DNA from 2 places in the Corynebacterium sp. A21 genome. Region 1 is predicted to be linked to the other one. Evidence: riboswitches for the same ligand, from Rfam matches in the RefSeq annotation. Region 1 holds a riboswitch; the other holds the start of a gene.
The links. A riboswitch is a leader RNA that binds a small molecule or an ion and turns the genes downstream of it on or off. The one in region 1 is predicted to bind cyclic di-AMP.
Positions count from the first base shown of each region.

Region 2: it holds a riboswitch for cyclic di-AMP, as region 1 does, so the genes downstream of both, ACTU46_RS12470 (resuscitation-promoting factor Rpf1 domain-containing protein) here and ACTU46_RS01310 (C40 family peptidase) in region 1, are expected to answer to the same signal.

Region 1 covers NZ_JBQPQY010000001.1:287,033-292,573, reverse strand. The annotation lists gene ACTU46_RS01320 (glycosyltransferase family 4 protein) at 1-932, opposite strand, end outside; gene ACTU46_RS01315 (NlpC/P60 family protein) at 956-1,960, opposite strand; gene ACTU46_RS01310 (C40 family peptidase) at 2,236-2,886, opposite strand; cyclic di-AMP (ydaO/yuaA leader) riboswitch at 2,899-3,073, opposite strand; gene qcrB (cytochrome bc1 complex cytochrome b subunit) at 3,975-5,541, opposite strand, start outside.
Region 2 covers NZ_JBQPQY010000010.1:3,682-9,222, forward strand. The annotation lists gene ACTU46_RS12460 (helicase-associated domain-containing protein) at 1-1,811, opposite strand, end outside; gene ACTU46_RS12465 (hypothetical protein) at 1,876-2,070, shown strand; gene ACTU46_RS12470 (resuscitation-promoting factor Rpf1 domain-containing protein) at 2,268-2,885, opposite strand; cyclic di-AMP (ydaO/yuaA leader) riboswitch at 2,893-3,058, opposite strand; gene ACTU46_RS12475 (cold-shock protein) at 3,455-3,841, shown strand; gene ACTU46_RS12480 (DUF2771 domain-containing protein) at 3,846-4,424, opposite strand; gene ACTU46_RS12485 (glutaminyl-peptide cyclotransferase) at 4,440-5,240, opposite strand; gene ACTU46_RS12490 (DUF3027 domain-containing protein) at 5,254-5,541, shown strand, end outside.

The sequences.
Region 1 (5,541 bases):
GTTTCCGGGGCGCCGCCGGAATCACCGGCGATCACCGGCACCGCGCAGGCCTGAGCCTCCAGGTAGACGATGCCGAGTCCCTCCACGTCTAAACCACGGCCCCGGGTGCGCGCTGGCATCGCGAAGACATCCGCTGCCGCCAACAGTGAGATCATCCGCTCCAGATTCACCTTGCCGGTGAACACCACCGCCTCCCCCAGCGGTGCCGCGAGCTTCCGGAGCCGAGGACCGTGGGAACCCTGCCCCACGATCACCAGCCGGGTGCCCGGATGACGCCGACGGATCTCCGGCAATACGCGGATCAACTGATCCTGTCCTTTGCGCGGCACCAGCCGGGAGATACAGACCAACAGCGGACCTTCTCCAAATTCCGTTCGAATCTGCGACTTCTCCGAAGAGTTCAGTGGCTGGAAGAGCCCGATGTCCACCCCGGACGGCAGATGCCGGAACTCCGGGTGGGTACCGAAGGCCCGGCGGAACCGGCGCAGCGTGTACTCAGAGATATAGGTGACCACATCGCTTTCCCGGCCGATGCGCCGGAGAACCTGACGGGCCCCGGGTACCATCGACCAGCCCACCTCATGCCCATGCGTGGTAGCGACGATCCGGCTGGCGCCGGCCTCGCGGGCCGCCCCAGCCATCAATGCCAGTGGTGCTGCAGCCCCGAACCAGACCGTGTCAATCCCCCGCTCCCGGATGATCTCAGCCATCCGTCGGGTGGTCGCCGGGGTCGGCAACATGATCTTCCGGGGCCAACGGATCACCTCATAGGCGGCCTGTCGGTCATAGTCCACAGCGGCATCTGCATCCTGAGTGGAAGCGAACACCGTGATCTCGGCTGGATCAAGGGTATCCACAAAATCCCGAAGGTAGGACTGGATGCCACCGATCGTCGGCGGAAAGTCATTGGTCACCAGGAGAGTTCGGCCCATGCCCACCTACCTTAGTGAGCGACTCAGAAACGGCTGGCACCGTGCCAGGGCATCGAGTCCACCGAGACCACCTGAACCGGAATTCCGTAGTCCGAGGCGTGGACAATCATGCCCTGCCCGATATAGAGCCCGACATGAGTCGCCCCAGGGAAATATCCCACCACATCACCGGGCTGCAGCTCCCCACGAGTGACCGCGGTACCGCCTGCCATCTGCGCCTGCGAGGTACGCGGGACACTCTTCCCCTGCTGCTGATACGCCCAGTAGATCAGCCCCGAGCAGTCGAAAGTGTCCGGCCCGGTGGCGCCCCAACCGTAGGGTGCACCCAACTTCGACATCGCCGCCTGCACGGCAGCAACCGCCTCAGGAGAGCCGACCAGATCACTGAGATTCACACCCTCAATGGGGTTATTCTTGTTCTCCCACTGCTCGCGGGCGGCCCGGTCCAAGGTATCAACCTGAGCCTGGATCTCCTGGATCCGTTCCTGCAGCTCCGATTGCTCCGAGCTGAGCCGCACCCGCTGTTGCGCCAACTGCCCCAGTTGGAATTCCGCTTCAGCGCTCGCTCGAGATGCCGCCTGGTGGTTCTCGGCCGCGGCCTCATTCGCTGCACCGAGATCATCAACCACTGCGGTGTGCTTCCGTGTCAGGGTGTCCAGGTAAGCGGTCCGGTCAATAGCCTTCTGGGGACTCTCCGAGCTAAACACCAGGGTAATCGGATCAATCAGAGAGATCCGGTATCTGGCGCCCGCAACCTGATTGACGGATTCCTGAAGCTGCAACACCGCAGCGCGGGAGTCCGCCACCTCCGCAAAGGCACGCTCCACCGCGAGCTGGTGGGTGCTCAAACCTTCCTCACCCGAGGCAATATCTAGCTCAAGCTGTTTAACTTCCTCGTTCTTCTCCGCCGCCTCCCGGGAGACCTCCTCCATAGTGGCAATCAGATCAGCCAGCTCATCAGCCTTGGCGGTGGGCACCGCTTCAAGGCAGCTCAGAGCAAGCAGGGCCGCGATGGTGGCCGCCACCATCTTCCCGCGGTGCGCGGCAATGGCGCGGAAACCCGGGGTGTGGCTGGCGGAACTCTCAGAATCACGCATCAGCGGGGACTTCCTTATCAGTGAACGCAGAAACAAGCTGACTATATGCCCTCCCCGATCGCAGGAAAAGGCCCCAGTGGGGTGTTCTTGAAGATATTATCGTCTCAGCACCCCCTCGGTGCAGAACACCCCGGAAATGCTTCAACCCCGCCACCCAGTGGGGGTTAGCGGGGTTGGAAAGGCACCTGTGATGCCAGAGCTAAAGCTTAGAAACGCACTGCCGAGTGAATCGGCATGTAGTTCACCGGACGCTCGGTGACCGTGGAACCGGAGTTCAGGGCATCAATCATCATGCCGTTGCCAGCGTAGATGGCGACGTGGGAGGCACCACCGTAGTAGGCGATGATATCACCGGGCTGCAGATCAGAGATGGCGACCGGGGTTCCGGCAGCGGCCTGAGCCTGGGAGGTCCGCGGGATGGACTTGCCGGCCTGCTGGTAAGCCCAGCTGGTCAGGCCGGAGCAGTCGAAGGAACTCGGGCCGGTAGCGCCCCAGCCGTAGGGGGAACCGATCGCGGAACGAGCGGCATCAACGATGGCCTGTCCGTTGGACTGGGTCTGAGAGACCTGCTGGACCGGGGCGGCGGCGGCCGGGGCAAATGTAGCAGCAGCATTGCCATACGCCGCCGGAGCTGCCTGCTCGGCGAGGCTCGGGATGAACTTCTCGATGTTCGGGATGTTCTCCAGGCCCGGGATCTTGGCCAGGGTAGCGGCGTCAACGTTGACGCTGGAGCCGCCGTAGCTCACTTCAGTGGCGTTAGCCGGTGCCGCCACTAGTGCGGTGGCGCCGACTGCCAGTGCAGAGGCAGTAGCGATACGGCGGATGTTCTTCACGTTCTGATTGCGGTGCTTACCCACGAATTTAACTCCAAGTTCTTCCATTGAGCCTGCCGGGTTAGCTGTCGGGTTGGAGAACGGAAGCTCTCCCTCACCGCGCCACGGATCTTCAGCGACCCGTTCTTGCGGTGAATTCACCCCAGAGAATCAAGAGTGGTTCCCCGGCTCCCCGCCGTCCCTCGGATAAGGGATTCGGTCGGAGATTAGGCATGTAATTTTCAGTTGAATCACGCGGGCACTTCGGGTTCTGGCTGGGATGGTCAGATCCTTGTGCCGCAATGTCTCGATCAGGTTACGAAACCACAACGACTGCTGTCTACCCAAGCGGTGGAAACGGAGGCGTTATCGGACTGTTATCGAAAAGATTGGCCTTCATTTCCAATAGGGCAGGGAGGCTCCCCTAAATTGATACATCACCAAAAGTACCCGGTCACAAAATGGTCTCTGCCTGCACGTTTGCCCAATAGACTTTCACTGCCCAAACGGCATTCCTGGTGCCCCCGAAAATCCCGGCACTTTTTCATTTAGATCCAATTGTGATTGTCATCACTAGATCATCCCAAAGCCCCGAAAACCGCCAAATTCAATGATTAACGCGCTCCCGAGAACCTGCCCCCGAGCCTTTCCCAGCCCCAGCACAAAGCAGACATGAACGACCGCCATCCCAGCAAGCGCCGCCGCTACCCGCATCCCGAGACCCCCAGGGACGCTGTACCTGCGCCTGCCGCGACCGATCCTCCGATTCAGGCAAAGACTCATCTGCCAAGTTCAGCCCCTCAGGCGGGCGTATGGCGACGCCAGCCCCTGGTGGCACTCAAACTGCCCTCCTCGGGAGCCAATGCACCCTGTCCACCCAGAGCAACCCAGGTGACGCTGACCCCACCCACTCGGGAAAGCCACCTACCCTGCGTCCCAGTGCACCTATATATACAGTGCGAAAATAGCTGCCCGGACACCGGATTCGAGGTTGATACTCCAGACTCGCATTGGCCTAGGTGGAGGGCGCAGCAGTGCCATCCCCCGAAGCACCAAGAAAGGGAAGTCCCCTGACACCGCTTTCGGTGTCAGGGGACTTCCCTTTGAGACGTAGTTTCTGGTGAAACCAAGAGCTAGTCGGTCAGACCCTGCTTACGCTCGTCCTCGCGGTAAGCGTCCTGCACCTTCTGCAGTGCAGCCAGCTCCTCGCGATGGTTTTCGTGCTCAATCTCCGCCGCGCGGGCGGCGATCGAAGCATCATCCGGGCTGAGGAATCCACCACGGCCGGGACTACCGGCGAAGCCGAGTTCGTTCATCTGCTTCGGAACGATCGCACCGGCGTACTCCAGCGGGATCGGGTGGCCGTGATCGTCCACCGGGCCGAGCGGCTGGTGAACCTCAATGAAGGCACCGTTCGGCATCTGCTTGATGACACCCGTCTCGATGCCGTGCTCCAGAACCTCACGGTCAGAGCGCTGCAGGCCAACACAGATGCGGTAGGTGATGAAGTAGGCGATCGGCGGCAGGAGGATCAGACCAATTCGGCCAACCCAGGTCATCGTGTTCAGCGAGATCTGGAAGTAGTGGGCGAAGAGGTCGTTACCACCGGAAATGGTGATCAGGATGAAGAAGGCAAGACCCATCGCACCCAGACCAGCGCGGACCGGAACATCACGCGGACGCTGCAGCAGGTTATGGTGCGCATCGTCGCCGGTGATCTTCTTCTCGATGAAGGGGTACCCGACCAACAGCACAACCAGGATACCCAGCATCACCGCCACCCAGACCACGGCCGGGACCGTGTAGTTACCCAGGTAAAGCTCCCAGGCCGGCATGACACGGGCGGCACCATCGGTCCACAGCATGTACCAGTCAGGCTGCGAACCTGCGGAGACCTGCGAGGGGTTGTAGGGGCCGACTGTCCAAATTGCGTTGATCGTGGTCAGACCGGACAGCAGTGCCAGAACACCGAAGACGAACAGACCCATACCGATGGCCTTGATACCGAAGAGCGGCAAGATTCGGATACCGATAACGTTGTTCTCGGTACGTCCCGGTCCGGGGAACTGGGTGTGCTTCTGGAACCAGACCAGCAGCACGTGTGCAGCGATCAGAGCCAGGATGATGCCCGGCAGGATCAGCACGTGAGCGATATAGAAGCGGTCCAGCATGATCTCGGAGGGGAAGTCGCCGCCGAAGATCATCCAGTGCATCCAGGTACCGATGATCGGCAGACCAACCACGATGGCGGACATGATTCGCAGGCCGGTGCCGGAAAGCAGTTCATCCGGCAGCGAGTAGCCCATGAAGCCCTCAGCCATGCCCATGATCAGCAGGAGGCAACCGATGATCCAGTTGGCCTCACGCGGGCGACGGAACGCTCCGGTGAAGAAGATGCGGAGCATGTGGGCGACCATGGCGACCATGAACATCAGCGCTGCCCAGTGGTGCATCTGACGGACGAAGAGTCCACCGCGCACCTCGAAGGAGATGTTCAGCGCGGTCTCGTAGGCACGAGACATCTCCACACCATTGAGCGGAAGGTAGGCACCTTCGTAGATGACCTTGGTGATGGAGGGGTCGAAGAACAGTGCCAGGTAAATACCCGTCAGCAGCAGAATGATGAAGCTATAAAGTGCGATCTCACCCAGCATGAAGGACCAGTGGGTCGGGAAGACCTTGTTGATCTGGGTGCGGACC
Region 2 (5,541 bases), on a different contig from region 1:
GCGATGGCGATGGTCGGGGCGATCAGTCGCAGCGCCACCAGCTCCGCGGCTGGCGTTCCCACCACCTGTACCAGGACTGTCGGATCATCACAGCGCAGGTAACTCATCGCCGGACCACCGCGCAGGGAACCATGACGCCGAGCGACATCTTCAATGAGATAGGTGATCGACTGCGGCACCTCACCTAGGGAATGCGCACTGAGAAAAGACATCAGATCCGTACTGGTACGCCCGGTATCCAAGGCCCGCCGGACCGAGGTCTCGGTGACCCGATAAACACTGGCCAGGCCGGCTGACTCCAATTCCGCCAGCAGATCCAGCTCCTCCTGGAGCTTCCTGGGCAGCGGACCGGGTGCCATGATCGTCATGTCCGCCTGCAGAATCACCCGCTCGACGGTGCCAGGTGTTATCTCCGCGGCGATGGCGGTGAGGTCCTGTTGCTCAGCCAGGGACCGCATCACCGACGTCGCCACATCACCGGCGAGCGCCCCGATCCAGCGGGCCTCCCGGAGGATCTCCGAGACCAGTCCGGTGCTGATCCGCAGTGCCGCGACTGGGGCGGAAAACCGTAGATCCTGCAGCAGTTCTTCCTGAGTGAGAGCCACGCCGATGGCTGGGCGGGTCAGCTGGGCGATGATCAGCCGGCGGGTCTCCGGGAGCTGATCCCGTTGGGACTCCCGGGAGAGCAGGCGGTGGTCCTCCTGCCAGGTCTCCCAGACCGAAGACCACCAACCCTGAAGCAGGGTGGCCCACCGGGAACCGAGATCAGCTTCCAGCCAGGGATCAGCGGCCGGGGTCGGGGCGAGATAGTCCACGCCTTCATCATTCACGGGCACCGGCACCGGCTGGCCACGGCCCAACAGACCGGCGGCCTCTCCCAGACAGACCGCACGTATCAGCTCCTCCTCGCTCAGAGCCAGGTCCTTGGCGAGCCTGGTGGTGGCCCGGAGCCCGACATCGCCCTCTTTGAGCAGTGCCACCGGCTGCGCCCCCAACAGCTCAATGAGCTGATGCAGTTGTCGTGCCACCTCCAGACCAGCGGCCGCGCCAGACTGATCTGCCCGCGTTATCGCCTTGGCATCCGGAGGGCCGGGGGAGAACCTGGGGGAGGGGAGCAGCGGGATCTCCAGATGCTCCTCGCCGCGCATCGCCCGGCGGATGCTCAGGGGCAGGGCGACGGTCTGGACATCGATACGGGTGAGCAGGCCCGAGGCGATCAGCTGCGGGATCGGGCGGGTCGGATCCGCATCAGGGGCGGCGTCCTTGGTCAGGCCGCGACCGCCGGAACTTGCGAGGGTGTCCAGGACCTTGCGTTGGCGGGGCTCGAGGGCAGCAAGCAGTTCACGCACCTGGGTGGCGGGCAGTTGAGCACCCGAGGCCTCGGGCAGCAACTGCCAGTCCGAGGGCAGCGAAGGCATCGCCTCGGGGAGCAGCTGGAGTTCCTCCTCGCCGAAAAGCAGGGCCCGGGCACGGAGCCCGGCGATGGCCTCCTCAATTAACTCTCGCGGGGTATTTCCGGTGCGTTGTTGAATATTGTTCACCACTTCGGGGGCAGTAACCGGGTGGAGCTCAGCCCCTAGGTCTGCCGCCGCCTCCAGCACCGCCAGATGCAGGGCATCGAGGGTGCGCATCGACCGGGATACCGAGGCCCGAAGCCGCAAACGGGCAGCTAGCGGGCTAAAACCTGGCGGAATCGGGAGCACCGCATCTGGGCGTAGCCGCAGGGTTTGCGCCAACTGCTCATCATCCAGCTGGGACAACCACCTCCGGAAATATGCGGTCGAGGGGACCTTCGAGCTGGAATTTTTCATGGTGTGGGGAACTTGAATCCTTCTTAAGTTACTTTTTGGGCGGGTATTTGACAGAATAGGACCTATGGCAAACGTTGAGAAGAAGGGCTACGTCGATCCGGGCTGGCCGAAGCACGTCCCGGGTGGCGGACATGTAGTCACCGAAATTAACTCCCTGCTCGCCGGAGCTTCCAGCCCCTACGGCGATGATGTCGACTTCCCGGTCCCGTACCAGGAAGTCGGCTACATCCACCCCTACACCCGAATCAACCGGGACTAACCCTTTTCAGCAGCAATCCCCGTCACCATCGAGTCCTGCTCGGTGGCGGCGGGGATTTTTGTGCCCCTGCCCCTCGGACAGGAACCTCAGGGGGACCCACAACGGTAACGGGGGCCACCTAGCAAACCATGCTAAAAGCGCCGGATCTGAACCCCTGTGGGTTCAGATCCGGCGCTTCGCAGTGAAGTCTTCCGGGCTTAGGCCAGGACGGTATCGATGACCTCGCGGTTAGCGGTGTAGAAGGCGTTGAAATCACCGCGGTTGGCGGCGTAGTAAGCCTCAACCTGGGAGGGGACGGCCACCCCGTAGGAGGCGAAGGTCTCGCGCAGCAGGCCGTAGACGGCGTCAACTGCGAGGGAATCATCATTGGAGGAAGACTCGATGGCAGCGGCGGTGGCTTCAGCGACAACCTGCTGGACCTGAGCCGGTGCGGCGGCGGAGACGTCCCGCGGGGTCGGGGCGGAGTTCAGGCCCAGACGTGCGGAGCAGGCCGGCCATGCGCCCCAGCCCTGGCCGGCGAGGGTGCGCTCAGCGACAGCGATCTGCTGCTCGCGGGTGGCCTGGTAGGCGTAGGGAGCGAACTCGTTGCCGCCGTAGCCTGACCAGGTTGAGGCGGAGAACTGCAGGCCGCCGTGGTAGCCGTTGCCGGTGTTGATGTTCCAGTCGCCACCGGACTCACACTGTGCCAGGCGATCCCAGTCGGAATCAGGGGCAGCTGCTGCGGTCGGAGCCATGATGGCTGCTGCAGCGCCGAAGGCGGCGGTAGTAGCGGCGATCTTGGTGAAGGTTGCGGACTTGCGGGTGTGACGGGCCATGAAAAAGTTTTCCTCTCATTGTTCGCCTGCGAAGTGAGCTGTCGGGTTCGGGCGTGAGGATGTCTATCCGCCCGGCCGCGGTTGCGGCTTCACCCCAAGGAGGTTTCCCCCCGGTGCGGATTGCTCCGCGGTGGGTTCCCCGCCCCTGTCTGTAATGTCGATGTTTAGTTTCAAGGAACGGCGATTTCGCTGCTCCGACGGGTTATCGTGCACATCTATAAGGGGTTCTTCCGACGCTCAGACAGGGTTCGGCGTTAGCGTCGGTAGATGGTGTCCCCTTTGTGCCTGCGGATCACGATAACGTTTTATAACGTTTGAGTCACGTTAACGGCGCGAGATGACGCTTAATTTCTGAAATCAGGAATAACAATGCAGGTCAGAACGTTACAAACGCGTATGTGAGTTGTATCTCACCTGTAATTTCCGCATGCTTAAGCGGGCATGGGGTGGGGTGTATACTCACATCTTCATGTCATCAATAAAACGCATGCCTTTGCCGGATCCGCGGGATGTGCGTGGGGAGTGAAGTTTCCCCTCCATCAGGATCAACCAGAAAGTGGTGAGCTCAGGTGCCGATTGGCAAGGTCAAGTGGTACGACGTCGATAAGGGCTTTGGTTTCGTGTCGAATCCGGGCGATGAGGATGTCTTCGTCGGGAAGCAGGTGCTGCCGGCGGGGATCACGGAACTTGTGCCCGGTCAGCGTATTGAATTCGATTTCGCAGCGGGGCGTCGTGGTCCCCAGGCGCTGCGGGTCAAGATATTGGATGAGCCGAAGGCCCGTCGCACGCAGCACAAGCACAATCCGGATGAACTACACGGCATGCTCTCCGACATGATCACCCTGCTGGAAGCCAAGGTGCAGCCGGATCTGCGCTCAGGCCGCTACCCGGAGCGCAAGACCAGCCGGCAGATCGCCGAGATCCTGCGCGCGGTGGCACGCGAACTCGATGCTTAAGTAGTTACTGCCCTGATTCGGATTCAGGGGCATCTGAATCAGGGGAAACATCTTCGCCCGCGGTGTTCAATGACCAGACAACGCTGAAGGGGGTTTCCTCGCCGTTGGCATCCTCGCCGATCAACACGGCGGAAACCTCCACCACCACCAGTCGGGGACGCTCGGTGGATTCCTCGGTCACCGGGTCCACTGAGCCGGGGACCTCCACGGTTGTGGCGTCATTGCTGCCGTGCAGGATCTGGTCATTGGCGGCCGGATCATCGTAGATGGTCAGCAGGGACCACTCGCCACGGTGTACGACCTCGGGGATCTCGAGGACCAGGGTCTCATCAGCACCGACGTTCAACGCGGGGATCTCGCCCTCGGGGCACTCCGTGCCGGGCTCACAGGCGAGGTAGGGGAGGAACTCGGTGGTGTTCTCTCCGACCCGGGCGGTCAGCGAGACCTCCGTGGGAGCGGGGCCCGGGCGATTGTTCCACCAGGTCTGCGCCAGGATGGAGGCAACCACCACGATCACCACCGCGATGATCAGTGCGAGAACCCGCAACAGAGACTTCTTCTTGGCTTTTTTAGGACTGACCATGATTCCTTATCCTATTCAGTCCTGTTCGGCGGGGATGAAGCGGACCTCGTAGAGGTCCGGCCAGCGCTTGCCGGCGAGCAGGAAGTTGCCCTCATCCGGCAGCTGGGCGATGCCGTTGAGCACATGATTGGGATCCGAGGCGGCATTGTTCGGTAGGTTGGCGGCGTCAATGACGGCGGTGACCTTGCCGCTCGCGGCGTCGATACGCATGATATCGGTGCTGAGGAAGACATTGGCGTAGACCTGATCCGACACGCATTCAAGCTCATTGAGTCCGCGGACCGGTGTGCCGTTCAAGGTCACCGGGATCTGTTCCCGGACCTCGAAGGTCTCCGGATCCAGGCGGGAGAGCTTATCGGAGCCGTCAGAAAGTAGCAGCTCATCCTGGCGGGAACAGATCCCCCAGCCTTCGCCGGGCAGTTCCACCCGGTCGAGTTCCTCGAGGGTGCGGGCATCGCGTTTGAGCGCCACCCCGTCCTGCCAGGTCAACTGCCAGAGATGATCGCCATCGACCGTGACACCTTCGCCGAAGAAGGCGGGATCGAGATCAGCGGACTGCAGCTCCACCCCATCGAGGGTGCTGCGGTAAATCCGGGACTCGCCGATCTGTCCGGTACCGACCAGCAGATTACCCCCGGCATCGACCTCGAGGCCCTGGGTGAAGCTGCTCTGGTCGAAGGGGTGGACCTGGATGATTTCAGGTTCGAGGTGCTCCACCGGGGGGTCTCCCTGGGCCGCTGAGGTGCAGGAACTGAGCAGCGGGACAAGACAGAGAGTGGAGAGGAATCGCGGCATGTACAGGGCCATGTGCACCATCATGCCGCACAGCATGGATAATGGGGGCGTGTCCCGTCAACGTCAACGAAATTACCGAAGGAATAACATCAACCCGCTTCTCGACGTCCCCGCCGTCGAGGTGGCGAGAAGCGCGCTGGAGGAGCTTGGCGACGGTGAGGTCGGCGAGCACATCGGAGTTTCGATGCAGGGCCACAATGTGGCCACCCACCGCTTCCAGGCTGCTGTTCCCGGCTACCACGGGTGGGAATGGAACGCTGTGCTGGCCTGCGCCGAAGGTTCCCGCCACGTCACCGTCAATGAGGTGGCTCTGGTCCCCGCC